3 regions of the Actinomadura sp. 6N118 genome follow, and region 1 is predicted to be linked to each of the others. Evidence: riboswitches for the same ligand, from Rfam matches in the RefSeq annotation. Region 1 holds a riboswitch; each other region holds the start of a gene.
What was found. Region 1 has a riboswitch for cyclic di-AMP ahead of ACH34W_RS29875 (CHAP domain-containing protein). Riboswitches for the same ligand answer to the same signal wherever they lie in the genome.
Positions count from the first base shown of each region.

Region 1 (3,537 bases):
CCCGGTAGGTGACGATCTTCTTGTCGAGTTCGCTCGGGCGTGCGTTCGCCGCAGGGGCGGGCGCGGGAGTGCTCGTTCGGAGCACCGCACGCGTGGCCGCATTCTTGCCTTCGGCGAGGGCCGTCAGCGGGAAGGCGCCGGATTTGGCGGTGACGATGACGTCGTAGCGTTCTCCCATGCCGATGAGCAGTGCGTCGGTAAGGGTGGGACGCACGGGGAAGCCGTCGGTGTGAGTCACGGTCATCCGGTGTCCGGCGAGGGCGACGCGGAATGCGGTGTCGCCGCTGGCGTTGATGAATCTGATGCGAACGCGGTCGCCCGGCTTGGCCTTGAACGTCTGCGGTGCGCGGGCGGTGCGGCCGTTGATGAGGTAGTGCGGGTAGCGGACGTCACCGGCGTCGCCGCCCAGCAGTTTGCTCTCGGCGCCCATGAGCATGTGGGAAGTCGGGCGCGGTGCCGGGGAGGGCGTCGTTCCGCTGCCCATACCTTCCATTCCGGGCATGTCGTGTCCGCCGCCGCTGCTGTCATCGTCCATGTTCATCCCGCCCATTCCCCGGCGTAGCTCCGCGAGGACCTGGTCGGGGTTGCCGGTGACGCCGTCGAGCCAGTCGTCGAGGATGACGATCCATTCGGCGTCGTAGGAGAGTGGCTCGTGCGGGTCGTCGACGATCAGCGGGGCGTAGAGACCGCGGTCGAGTTGCGTGCCTGAGTGCGGGTGGAACCAGTAGGTGCCCGGATCGGGCGCGGTGAACTGGTAGAGGTAGTCCGCTCCGGCCTTGATCTCGTCCTGGGTGACGGCGGGAACGCCGTCCGCGTCGTTGCGCAGTGCCATGCCGTGCCAGTGGATGGTGGTGGCCTGCGGCAGGCGGTTGATCAGACGGGCCCGGACCACCTCACCGGCCTTGACCCTGATCGCGGCACCTGGCAGCGCGCCGCCGTACGTCCAGGTCCGGACCGTACGGCTGCCCAGATCGACAGGGCCTTCGACGGCCAGGAGCCGGAAATCGCGCACGGTGCCGGGACGCCGTCGGGCCTCGGTGTCACTGACCTGTCGCCCGGTGGGCGAGACGAAGGTCTGGCCGTTGTCGCCCTGCTTGCTGCATCCCGCCAATGCGGCGCCGCCGACGGCCAAGAGCCCGGCTCGCAGGAGGGCGCGGCGGTCGAACGCGCGGCGGTCGAACGCGCGCCGGTCGAAATAAGTCGTCATCGAACTACCTCACACAAATTCACATGGATGATTGCGGACCGTGACCGAGGGGAGGTGCTGCTGGACAGCACTGGACTCGGTGACGCGTGTTCACATCCGCAGAATCGCTGTGCGAGTGAGATGGACGCCGAACAGCGGAGGGCTTCGGCTGCTCGAACGGGCGAGGTGCAGAACGGACTGGCGCCGCTCCGTCAGTGAAAGGGCGCACCACCGGGAACCCGCCAGCAGCAGCAACATGACTGCAGTGACAAGGGCAAGGCAGACCGGCAGCGGGTCGAGCATCCCAGCGTTCCTGTCGCCGGTCATCATCACCGGCGTAGTCGGTGAGAACGCGGCGGGACCATGTGCGGCGTGTTCGGCGACAGTCCCGGCGATCGGGCTGACGACGACAGCTGACGGTGTTGGGACGTGCTCTCGATGAGTTGTGTGGCCCAGCGTATGCATCAGGGTCAGCCCGACGAAGACAGCCATGAGCAGCAGCCATCGGAAAGTCGCTTCCGCGGCGCGCTGCCCTGCCGTCATCGCCTCAGGCCTTTCCTTATCGTGGCCTTTCAGGTCACCGGCCAAAAGTACTATGCACGATAGTACTAGGTCATCCGGGCGGGCGATGTCGGCGGCGTCTCGCTGCCGACGCCGTGGATGGATGAGCGGGAAGGCTTGCCCGGCCCACGTGATCATGGGCGTCCGGCGTTGAGGGTAGATCGTTTATACGTCTTCTTGGGTTCCAGTTGCCGTTCTGTCGGATTTGCTACTACATTGCTTCGTAATTCGTTCGTGACCAACCGACCTCCGCCCTGGAGGTCGCGGACCGACCGCCGAGTCCCGTGCCGCAGCCGGCGCCGCGGGAGCCGGGGACCCATCTGCCATTCGGGGTGAATCCGCCATGCGCGGTAGGGCGACTCCTGGCCCGAACCCGTCAGCTAACCCGGTAGGCCGTATGTGGAGACTTCATGGACCCCGTTGGCAAGATGCTGCTCGACGTCGCCAAGCCCCAGCTCGGTTATCGCGAGAAGGGCGGCGGCTACACCAAGTTCGGCGACTGGTACTCCGAGAACGTCGACAAGGACAACGACTCCTACTTCAAGACAGCGCCGTGGTGTGACATGTTCATCGCCTGGGCTGCCAACCAGGTGGGGGTCCAGGATTGGGTGGGCGAGTTCGCCGCCACCATCGAGCACGCCAAGTGGTTCAAGAAGCAGGATGCCTGGGGGACCAAGCCTGAGCCCGGCGCCTTGGTGTTCTTCGCCTGGTCGGGGTCCAAGGACATCGACGCCATTGGCCACGTCGGCCTGGTGGAAAAGGTCGACGGCCGCACGCTCACCACGATCGAAGCCAACACCGACGCGGTCTACCTCAAGCGCAAAACGCGAGATGTGAAGGACGTCGTCGGCTACGGCTACCCCGCAAAGGTCGAGGTCAAGGGTAAGTCCCTGCCGACAGAGGTCACCGCGCAGGCCACTCCAGCGCCGAAGTACGTGCCCAAACACGCGGCACCCCCGCCGGCGGTCAGTACGGTGACGGCCCCGCCGTCGACCACGGCCGAGGCTGGGCAAACCGGTCAGAGCGCGCCTTCGGCTTCGCTTCCGATGCAGGAGGCTGCGCTCACCGGCACACTTGCGCTCGTCCTTGTGGGCACGGTGGCACTGGCCGTGGGCAAGTCCACGGCGGCGAAGGTGCCCACGGCCGCACCGGTGCGTGTCCGCAAGCGCGGCAAGCACCACCGGACGCCGGTGGCACTGCCCGCCGACGTCACCCCGGCCGATCTCCACGCGGCCGAAGAGTCCACCACCGTGATGCCCGTGATCAGCGCGGCTATTGCTGCCGAGGTGGAGGATCGCGAGTTCTGGGGGCGGGTCTCCCACCTTGAGGACGACCAGGAACTGGCCTTCTGGGACTCGTTGCACGCTGAATTCGTCGCTCCCAGAGAGCTGGTCTGAAGGAAGCGTGAACGAGCGCGAGAACCGCGCCCGGGCACGGTGACCACCTGCCATGCCCGGGCGCGGTTTCCTTTATGCGGGAACCGCCTCCCGCGGACGTTCGGGGGCGGCCGTGAGGCTTCCGGAGCGGGCCAGTGCGTGGATGGCCAGAGCACAGGCCGCTCCCACGGCGGCCAGCGTCCACCAGGGCAGGCTTGGCAGACCTGTTTCACGGCCGGCGTCGAGGGCGGCGCCGGTGAGGAGGTTGCCTATGGCGATGCCGATGCCGGACAGGGTGTTGTAGAGCCCGTAATAGGTGCCGATCATCTTGTCGCCGCCGAGGGCGGCGATGGTGGCCATCTCGAACGGATAGGTGACCATCGTGGCGAGGGTCAGCAGGGCAGCGCTGAGGAG
Region 1 covers NZ_JBIRAZ010000012.1:221,335-224,871, forward strand. Annotated here, with positions in the region: gene ACH34W_RS29865 (multicopper oxidase family protein) at 1-1,207, opposite strand, end outside; gene ACH34W_RS29870 (hypothetical protein) at 1,298-1,729, opposite strand; cyclic di-AMP (ydaO/yuaA leader) riboswitch at 2,023-2,157, shown strand; gene ACH34W_RS29875 (CHAP domain-containing protein) at 2,158-3,144, shown strand; gene ACH34W_RS29880 (MFS transporter) at 3,217-3,537, opposite strand, start outside.

Region 2 (3,537 bases), on a different contig from region 1:
GGAGAAGCCGGGCTCCCAGCGTTCGGCGAAATCGGCCAGGGCGTTGTCCAGGCCGATTCCGGACGGCGGGAGCGCGAGCGGCTTGGCGGGGACGGGTGGGACCGCGGCGGGGCGCTCAGCGAGCCCGGCGAGGAGGTCGGCGGCGCGCACCCGCACGTGTTCAAGCAGTTCGGGCATTCGGGCAAGGTCATCTGCTAGCCGGGCGTCCATGACGGTCTCCTAGGGTCGGGAGGGCGCCTCATGAACGCTAGAGAACGTGCTTGTGCCGTGTCGCGGGCCAATGCCGGGAAGTGGCCTGGCGGGTCAGGCCGGGGGCAGGCCGGGTTTAGGCCAGGGTCAGGCCTCGCGGAGCCTGCGAGCGGCGTCTTCCGGGCTTACGTCGTTCACGAACGCGCCCATGGCCGACTCCGAGCCCGCCAGATATTTGAGCTTCCCCGGCGCGCGCTGGATCGAGAAGAGCTCCAGGTGCAGCCACGCCAAGTCGCGGTCTGTACGGACAGGGGCTTGGTGCCACGCCGACACATAGGGAAGCGGCATGCCGAAGAGCCGGTCGAGGCGCCCCAGCAGGTCGAGATAGAGCGCTCCGAGGGCTTCGCGCTCGGCGCTATCCAGGGCGGGCAGGTCGGGTACGCGGCGATGCGGATAGACGTGCACCTCATACGGCCAGCGGGCCGCCTTGGGCACGAACGCCGTCCACAGGTCGTTGGCCGCCACAACGCGTACGCCCTCCTCGCGTTCGGCCGACAGCACCTCCGCGAAGAGATCACCAGGGTGGCGGCGCGCGACGTCCAGCATGCGCCGGGTGCGCGGGGGCACGAACGGGTAGCCGTAGATCTGCCCGTGCGGGTGGTGCAGGGTGACGCCGATCGCCTCGCCGCGGTTCTCGAAGCAGAAGACCTGCTCGACGCCGGGGTACGTGGACAACTCGGCGGTACGGTCCGCCCAGGCCTCGATGACGGTCTGCACCTGCTCGGGGGGCAGTTCGGCGAACGACCTGCCGTGCTCGGAGGTGAAGCACACCACCTCGCAACGCCCGCCGGAGGCGCCGTCGCCGTACGAGGGGAACCGGTTTTCGAAGACCACGACCTCGTAGTCCGGCGCCGGGATCTCGGTCGGGCGCCCCGGTGTGGAGGGGCAGAGGGGACAGTCGTCCGTCGAGGGCAGGAAGGTCCTGGTCTGGCGGTGCGCGGCGATGGCGACCCATTCGTCGAGCAGCGGGTCGTGCCGGAGCTCCGACGCCGTGGCGCGTTCCGGCAGCGGCCGCTCGTCGATGGCGCTCCGGTCGGCGTCGTCCCGCCGGTCGAAGTAGATCAGTTCGCGGCCGTCCGCCAGTCGGGTGACGGTGCGCTTCACCGTCCGCATCCTCGAATCATGGCCCCAGCCTCCCATGACGCGGAACCTCGGTGGTGCGCACAGCCGGATGATCTAGTCGAACGCACATGTTCCTGTTAGAAACACGCATTTGGTCATCGTGGGGTCAAGCGCATGATCCGGCCGGGACGGCAAGGACGGAATCGCCGCAGGAGCCGCGCCTGGGCAGGAGCGGCACAGGGCCGCGTTCTCGCCGGCGCCGGTGGCCTGGCCGGGCTCACCGATCTTGTGGAAGGCGAAGGTGAAGAGATCTTCGTCGCCGATTGGTGACGCATCTCACTTCGTACGGCGCGACGCCGCGTCCGCGACCCCCTCGGCTGAGGCGCCGCACACCCCGTCTTTCCGTGCCTCCCGGCCCCTCCTGACAAACAATCTTGACCCCACTTTGGTGGTCCGGGAATGGTCTGGAGCATGCTTACGTTGGGATCCTGTGACCTCTTCAAGAAGAATCTTTGGTGGTGGTTTGCCATCGCGTGAGGGTTTGATACCTTCTATTGCAATCTCGCGACGCACCCCATGCGTTGTGCCCAGGTCTCGAGCCCCATCAGGGACTTGACCCCCCAACATGGCCCGTTTTACCTGGCCATGACGCGCGGCCGTGTGTTCCGCGCCTCGTTACGAGATCAATCCGAATAGCCGGGCACCGCGCTCGCGGTGCCCTAGGCCGAGTCCGCATCCCCCTCCACTGGATGCGGAGCCGGGGACCCATTTTGCAGGGGTGAATCGGCGCTCCTTCGCGTGCGCCGTAGGGCTCTTCCATGCCCGAATCCGTCAGCTAACCCGGTAGGCGTCATGGGAGTAAGGGAGTTCTCTTTGATGTTCGACCGCAAGATCGTGAAGCCTGTGTCCGATGATCCGGCCGCCGCCGTGGGCGTCGCCCTCAGCGCCGTCCTGGCTGGTGCCCTCGGGCTCTCGGTCTTCAGCCCCGTCAACTTCTCCGGCACCGCCGAGGCCCGCGCCGACGCCCGGGTCGCCGGCTCCGCGCACGCCCACAAGGCCGCCGGTAAGGCTCGAAAGGCCAAGAAGGCCAAGGCCAAGAAGGCCGCCACAGCCGCGAGCTCGGCCAAGGCGATCAGCCTGGCACTGAAGCAGGTCGGCATCACCGAAGGCGCCAACGGCCGGACCAAGTTCCACGACTGGTACATCAAGACCAACGAGGCCAAGCTCACCGCCCGGCGTGACGGCGGCAACATCGCCGAATACAGCGGCGCAGCCTGGTGCAACATGTTCGTGTCCTGGGTCGGTGCGCAGACCGGCGTCAAGGGCATGGGCTGGGACGCCTACACCGTCCAGCACGCCAGGTGGCTTGCGAAGACCAAGCGGTGGGGCCAGCGGGCCAAGCCGGGCGCCCTCGTCTTCTTCGACTGGCAGAACGGCTCGTCAGGCGGCGTCGACGGCATCGACCACGTCGGCATGGTCGTCAAGGACAACGGCAACGGCACCATTTCCACCATCGAGGGCAACATCAGCAACTCCGTGGTCAGCAAGGTCCGGCCGAAGTCGTCCGTCGTGGGCTACGGCTACCCCGACTACGCCGACTACAAGAAGTCCTGACCCCAAAGACCTTCCCCCACCCCGCTTCGAAGGCGTACGGCTCCGGCTGGGCGCCTTCGGGTGTTTCTGCCCGCTCTCGTCCCTGAGCCTCCCTATGCCTTCCTAAGCCTCCCTATGCCTTCCTAAGCCTCCCTATGCCTTCCTAAGCCTCGCTATGCCTGTCTAAGCCTCCCTAGGCCGAGTTCGGCGCCTCCCGGGTAATACGAATCATTCGGACGCTTTGCCCCTGCTTAGGCCCATGATCCCGCGTTTCTGGAAAGGAACACGGCGAACGGGACGGGACGGGATGGGACGGAGCGGAGGGAGCATTCGATGCCGGGGCGCCCGGATGTCACCGTCGTCGTGATCGGTTACAACGACGCAGCGCGGCTGCCGCGCGCCGTCGGCTCCGTGCTGGGCCAGTCGCTCGGCGGAGTCGAGGCGGTGGTCGTCGACGACGGCAGCACGGACGGGACCGGCGAGGTGGCCGACCGGCTGGCGGCCGAGCACCCGGGGCGGGTCCGCTCCATCCGCCTGCCGTCCAACTCGGGTGGCTGCGGCCGGCCGCGCAACGTCGGGGCCGAGCACGCGCGCGGCCGGTACGTGATGTTCCTGGACAGCGACGACCTCCTC
Region 2 covers NZ_JBIRAZ010000042.1:29,583-33,119, reverse strand. Annotated here, with positions in the region: gene ACH34W_RS52835 (pyridoxal phosphate-dependent decarboxylase family protein) at 1-177, opposite strand, end outside; gene galT (galactose-1-phosphate uridylyltransferase) at 337-1,353, opposite strand; cyclic di-AMP (ydaO/yuaA leader) riboswitch at 2,024-2,175, shown strand; gene ACH34W_RS52825 (CHAP domain-containing protein) at 2,188-2,925, shown strand; gene ACH34W_RS52820 (CDP-glycerol glycerophosphotransferase family protein) at 3,238-3,537, shown strand, end outside.
Region 2: it holds a riboswitch for cyclic di-AMP, as region 1 does, so the genes downstream of both, ACH34W_RS52825 (CHAP domain-containing protein) here and ACH34W_RS29875 (CHAP domain-containing protein) in region 1, are expected to answer to the same signal.

Region 3 (3,537 bases), on a different contig from region 1:
AGCTGAGCGCGCGGACGTTGAGGCGTCGTCTGCGCACAATCTGTGATCGGCTCGAAGTCAACACCCCTATCGAGGCCGTGGTGTGGGCGGCCCGAAGGCAACTCATCTGAGCAGTCCGGTAGCGAGAGAAGAACTCCGTCCGTCCCCGCAGCGGCGACGCTGACGCCCTGACAGGTAGGTCCCTGCAGGCGGCGTCGCCGCGGACGAGGTTCAACTCATAGGCGGCGGCCACGGGGGGACGCCGCGCTCCCGGACAAGGCATCCGCGACCACAGGCGCCCTGTCGGCCACACATCGTGGCCAGCAAGCCGTCCAAGTGGTCGTGCACACACTCTGCTACAGCCGCGCCAACCGCATGCCGCGCCAACCGCATGCCGTGCCCCCGCATGCCGCGCCACCTGCATGCCGCGCCACCCGCATGCAGCGCCACTTACACAGCGCGCCACCTACATGCCAGCTGCATGCCGCGCCAGCTGCATGCCGCGCCAGCTGCATGCCGCGCCACCTGCATGCCGCGCCTGGTCTTCATATCCGCGTTGCGGCCGTGCATCCTGACCGGACGTTCCATGGGGCCTCATGTGCGTGACGAGGCCCCATGTCGGTGCGGGAATGGCCGTGTAGACCGACAGGTGCACGTGGGCGGTCGATCTGATGGGTCAGGCGACTCGGACTGCGCCGGCGTACGGGCGCCCTGCCAGAGGGGAGATCTTGACCACGTCGCCGGTCTGGGGCGCGTGGAGGAACTTGCCGTCGCCCACGAACATGCCCATGTGGTGCAGGTCGCTGTGGAAGAAGACCAGGTCGCCTGGCTGGAGCTGGCTGCGGGAAATATGGGTGCCCGCGTTCCACTGGCTGCCGGTGTAGTGGGGGAGGCTGATGCCCACCTGCCTGTACGCCCACATCGTGAGACCGGAGCAGTCGAAGGTGGAAGGGCCTTCCGCACCCCAGACGTAGGGGCGGCCGATCTTGGACATCGCGTATCGGAGGGCTTGGGAGCCCTTGCCGCTGCCCACTACGGGGAGCTTGGCGAGCTGGGTGGGGTCCTTTTTGACCAGGCGGCCGCGGGCCTTCTCGTAGAGGGTGGTGACCTTCTTGCGCTGGGTTTCAAGCTCGGTGCGGAGCTGGGAGACCTGCTTGGCGCGCTCCTCGGCGGACTTGCGCGCGCGCTGAGCGGCCTGCATGGCTTGCATCAGGCCCTGAACGCGTGTGCCGTCCTGGGTCGCGAAGTAGTGGAGGGTCGCGGCCTGATCGAGGAGGCGCTGGGGGTCTTGGGATGCGACGAAGGAGACCGTCGGGTCGGCGCCGCCCTGCATGTAGCTGGTCGCAGCCAAACTGCCGACTTTTTCGCGGACACCTTCGAGTGATTTCTCCTGGCGCTTGGCGTTGTCGGTGGCGACCTTCGCGGCGCGCTGGGACTGCTGGAGCTTCACTTTGAGGCCGTTGTACTGCTCGGTCAGCTGCTCAAGCTGATCAGCGAGCTTGAACGCCTGGGTCCTGAGCTCTTTGGTGGACGGCTCGGGATCGGCGTGCGCGGGAGTGGCTGTGACGATGAGCGCGCCGGTGAGGGCGACAGCCCACGAAAGGCGGCGCGAAAAGGATGCAGGCCGCAACGGCTCCACTCATTCTCCTCTCCTCGTCCGCCTACCGAGTTAGCTGACGGGTTGGGGCCGGAGCAGCCCTTCCGCGTTCGCGCGCGGATTCACCCCAGGCGGGATCGGAGGGCGATCCCCCCAAACCATCCAAAGTGGGTTCCCGGCTCCTCGGAACGCTGGTTTGCGGCCGTGGATTCGGCGGTTCGGCCAGTGGCCGATGTCAGCGCAGGAGACTAACGGAGTCAGACCTCGATGCCAACCAGAACATGCGAAATCGCGGGTGGGTCACCCGCGCCAGTGTGCTTTGCGTCACCTGCGGGCCAGGGGTGTGGTCTTTTTTGTCTAGTCACCCGCATCGTTACCTACCGTAAGGGGGCGTCCACCACAGGTAAAGGGCGCGCGTTCGATAATGTCGTCTGTTTGTGGAAGTAGTGATCCGGCGAGCCCGTACCGCCGATGTACAGGAGATCCGCCGGCTGGTCGATTTGTACTCCGGGCCGGGGCGGCGTCTGCTCAGGAAGACCACGGTGACCTTGTACGAGGATGTGCAGGAGTTCTGGGTCGCCGAGGACCGGCAGGGAGAGCCGCGGATTGTGGGATGCGGCGCGCTGCACGTGATGTGGGAGGACTTGGCCGAGGTCCGTTCGGTCGCGGTGGAGAAGGGGCACGGCGGGCGGGGCATCGGGCACCGCATCGTCAGCAAGCTCCTGGAGACCGCCCGGGAACTCGGCGTGGAACGGGTGTTCTGTCTTACCTTCGAGGTGGACTTCTTCGCCCGCCACGGGTTTCAGCCGATCTTGGGTACACCGGTCTCGCCCGAGGTGTATGAGGAACTTCTCCGTTCGTATGACGACGGCGTTGCCGAGTTCCTGGACCTTGACCGGGTCAAGCCGAATACGTTGGGAAATACCCGGATGTTGCTTCGCCTGGAGGACTGACCGATGAGTGAATCCCCTTATCGCGGGAGGCCGCAGTACACGCAGTCGGGCCCTGGGCAGCACTGGCAAGGCGGCCAGATGCCGCCTCAGCACTGGCAGGGCGGTCAGCCGCCGCCCCAGCAGCATCAGCCCCCGCCCCAGCAGCAGTGGCAGGGCTCCCAGCCGTACTACGACGACACGGCCGAGGCTGCCGAACTCCCGCTCGCACCGATCATGAGGCGCGCGGGCGCGCGTCTCATCGACAACGCCCTCGTGGCGACCTTCGGCTTCGCCCTGGTGCTGCCGATCACCCTGGGGGTGATCGGCCTCGACACGGCCGGAGACAAGGCCAACACCGAGGGCGGCATCTGGAACTGGCCGATCCTCTTCACGCTTTTCACCGTTCTGTCGGTGCTGCCGTTCATCTATGAGTCGGTCCAGCTGGCCATGTCGGGACGGACGCTCGGCAAGCGCATCCTCGGGCTGGGCGTGGTCCAGGTGCGCCCCGCGGGCGAGGCCCTCACGACCTACCAGGCGGTCTGGCGCGCGGCCATCAACAACGTCGCCTACCAGATCGGCGTCTTCGTCTTCCTGGCGCTCGCGGTCATGATCTGGGACTACCTCGCGTACGGCATGCTGCTCGTCTGGGCCGGCGCCCTGATGGCGTACCTGTGGGCGATCTGGGACCAGCCACTGCACCAGTCCCTGCACGACCGCATGGCGGGCACGATCGTCATCGACGAACGCGGTCAGTACGTGGAGGAGTACGACGAGACCGCTGAGTACGAGGCCTGACGGCGGGCACGGTGTCCACGTCCGAACCCCCTCTCCCGGACCCCGCTGCGCCGCCTGGATCCGCCACAGACGAGCCAGCCGGTTCGTACGGGGAAGATGCGCCTGGGATCGCAGAGGACGCCCCAGCTTTGGTCTCAGAGCCGCATGAGGGCGAGCCTTCGAGTCTTGCGGCGGCCTCTGGGATCGCGGCCTCTGGGATAGAAGAGCCCGCGACCGGTGGGGCAGAAGAGCCCG
Region 3 covers NZ_JBIRAZ010000023.1:159,088-162,624, reverse strand. Annotated here, with positions in the region: gene ACH34W_RS43445 (LuxR family transcriptional regulator) at 1-110, shown strand, start outside; gene ACH34W_RS43440 (NlpC/P60 family protein) at 656-1,618, opposite strand; cyclic di-AMP (ydaO/yuaA leader) riboswitch at 1,622-1,802, opposite strand; gene ACH34W_RS43435 (amino-acid N-acetyltransferase) at 2,014-2,529, shown strand; gene ACH34W_RS43430 (RDD family protein) at 2,533-3,303, shown strand.
Region 3: it holds a riboswitch for cyclic di-AMP, as region 1 does, so the genes downstream of both, ACH34W_RS43440 (NlpC/P60 family protein) here and ACH34W_RS29875 (CHAP domain-containing protein) in region 1, are expected to answer to the same signal.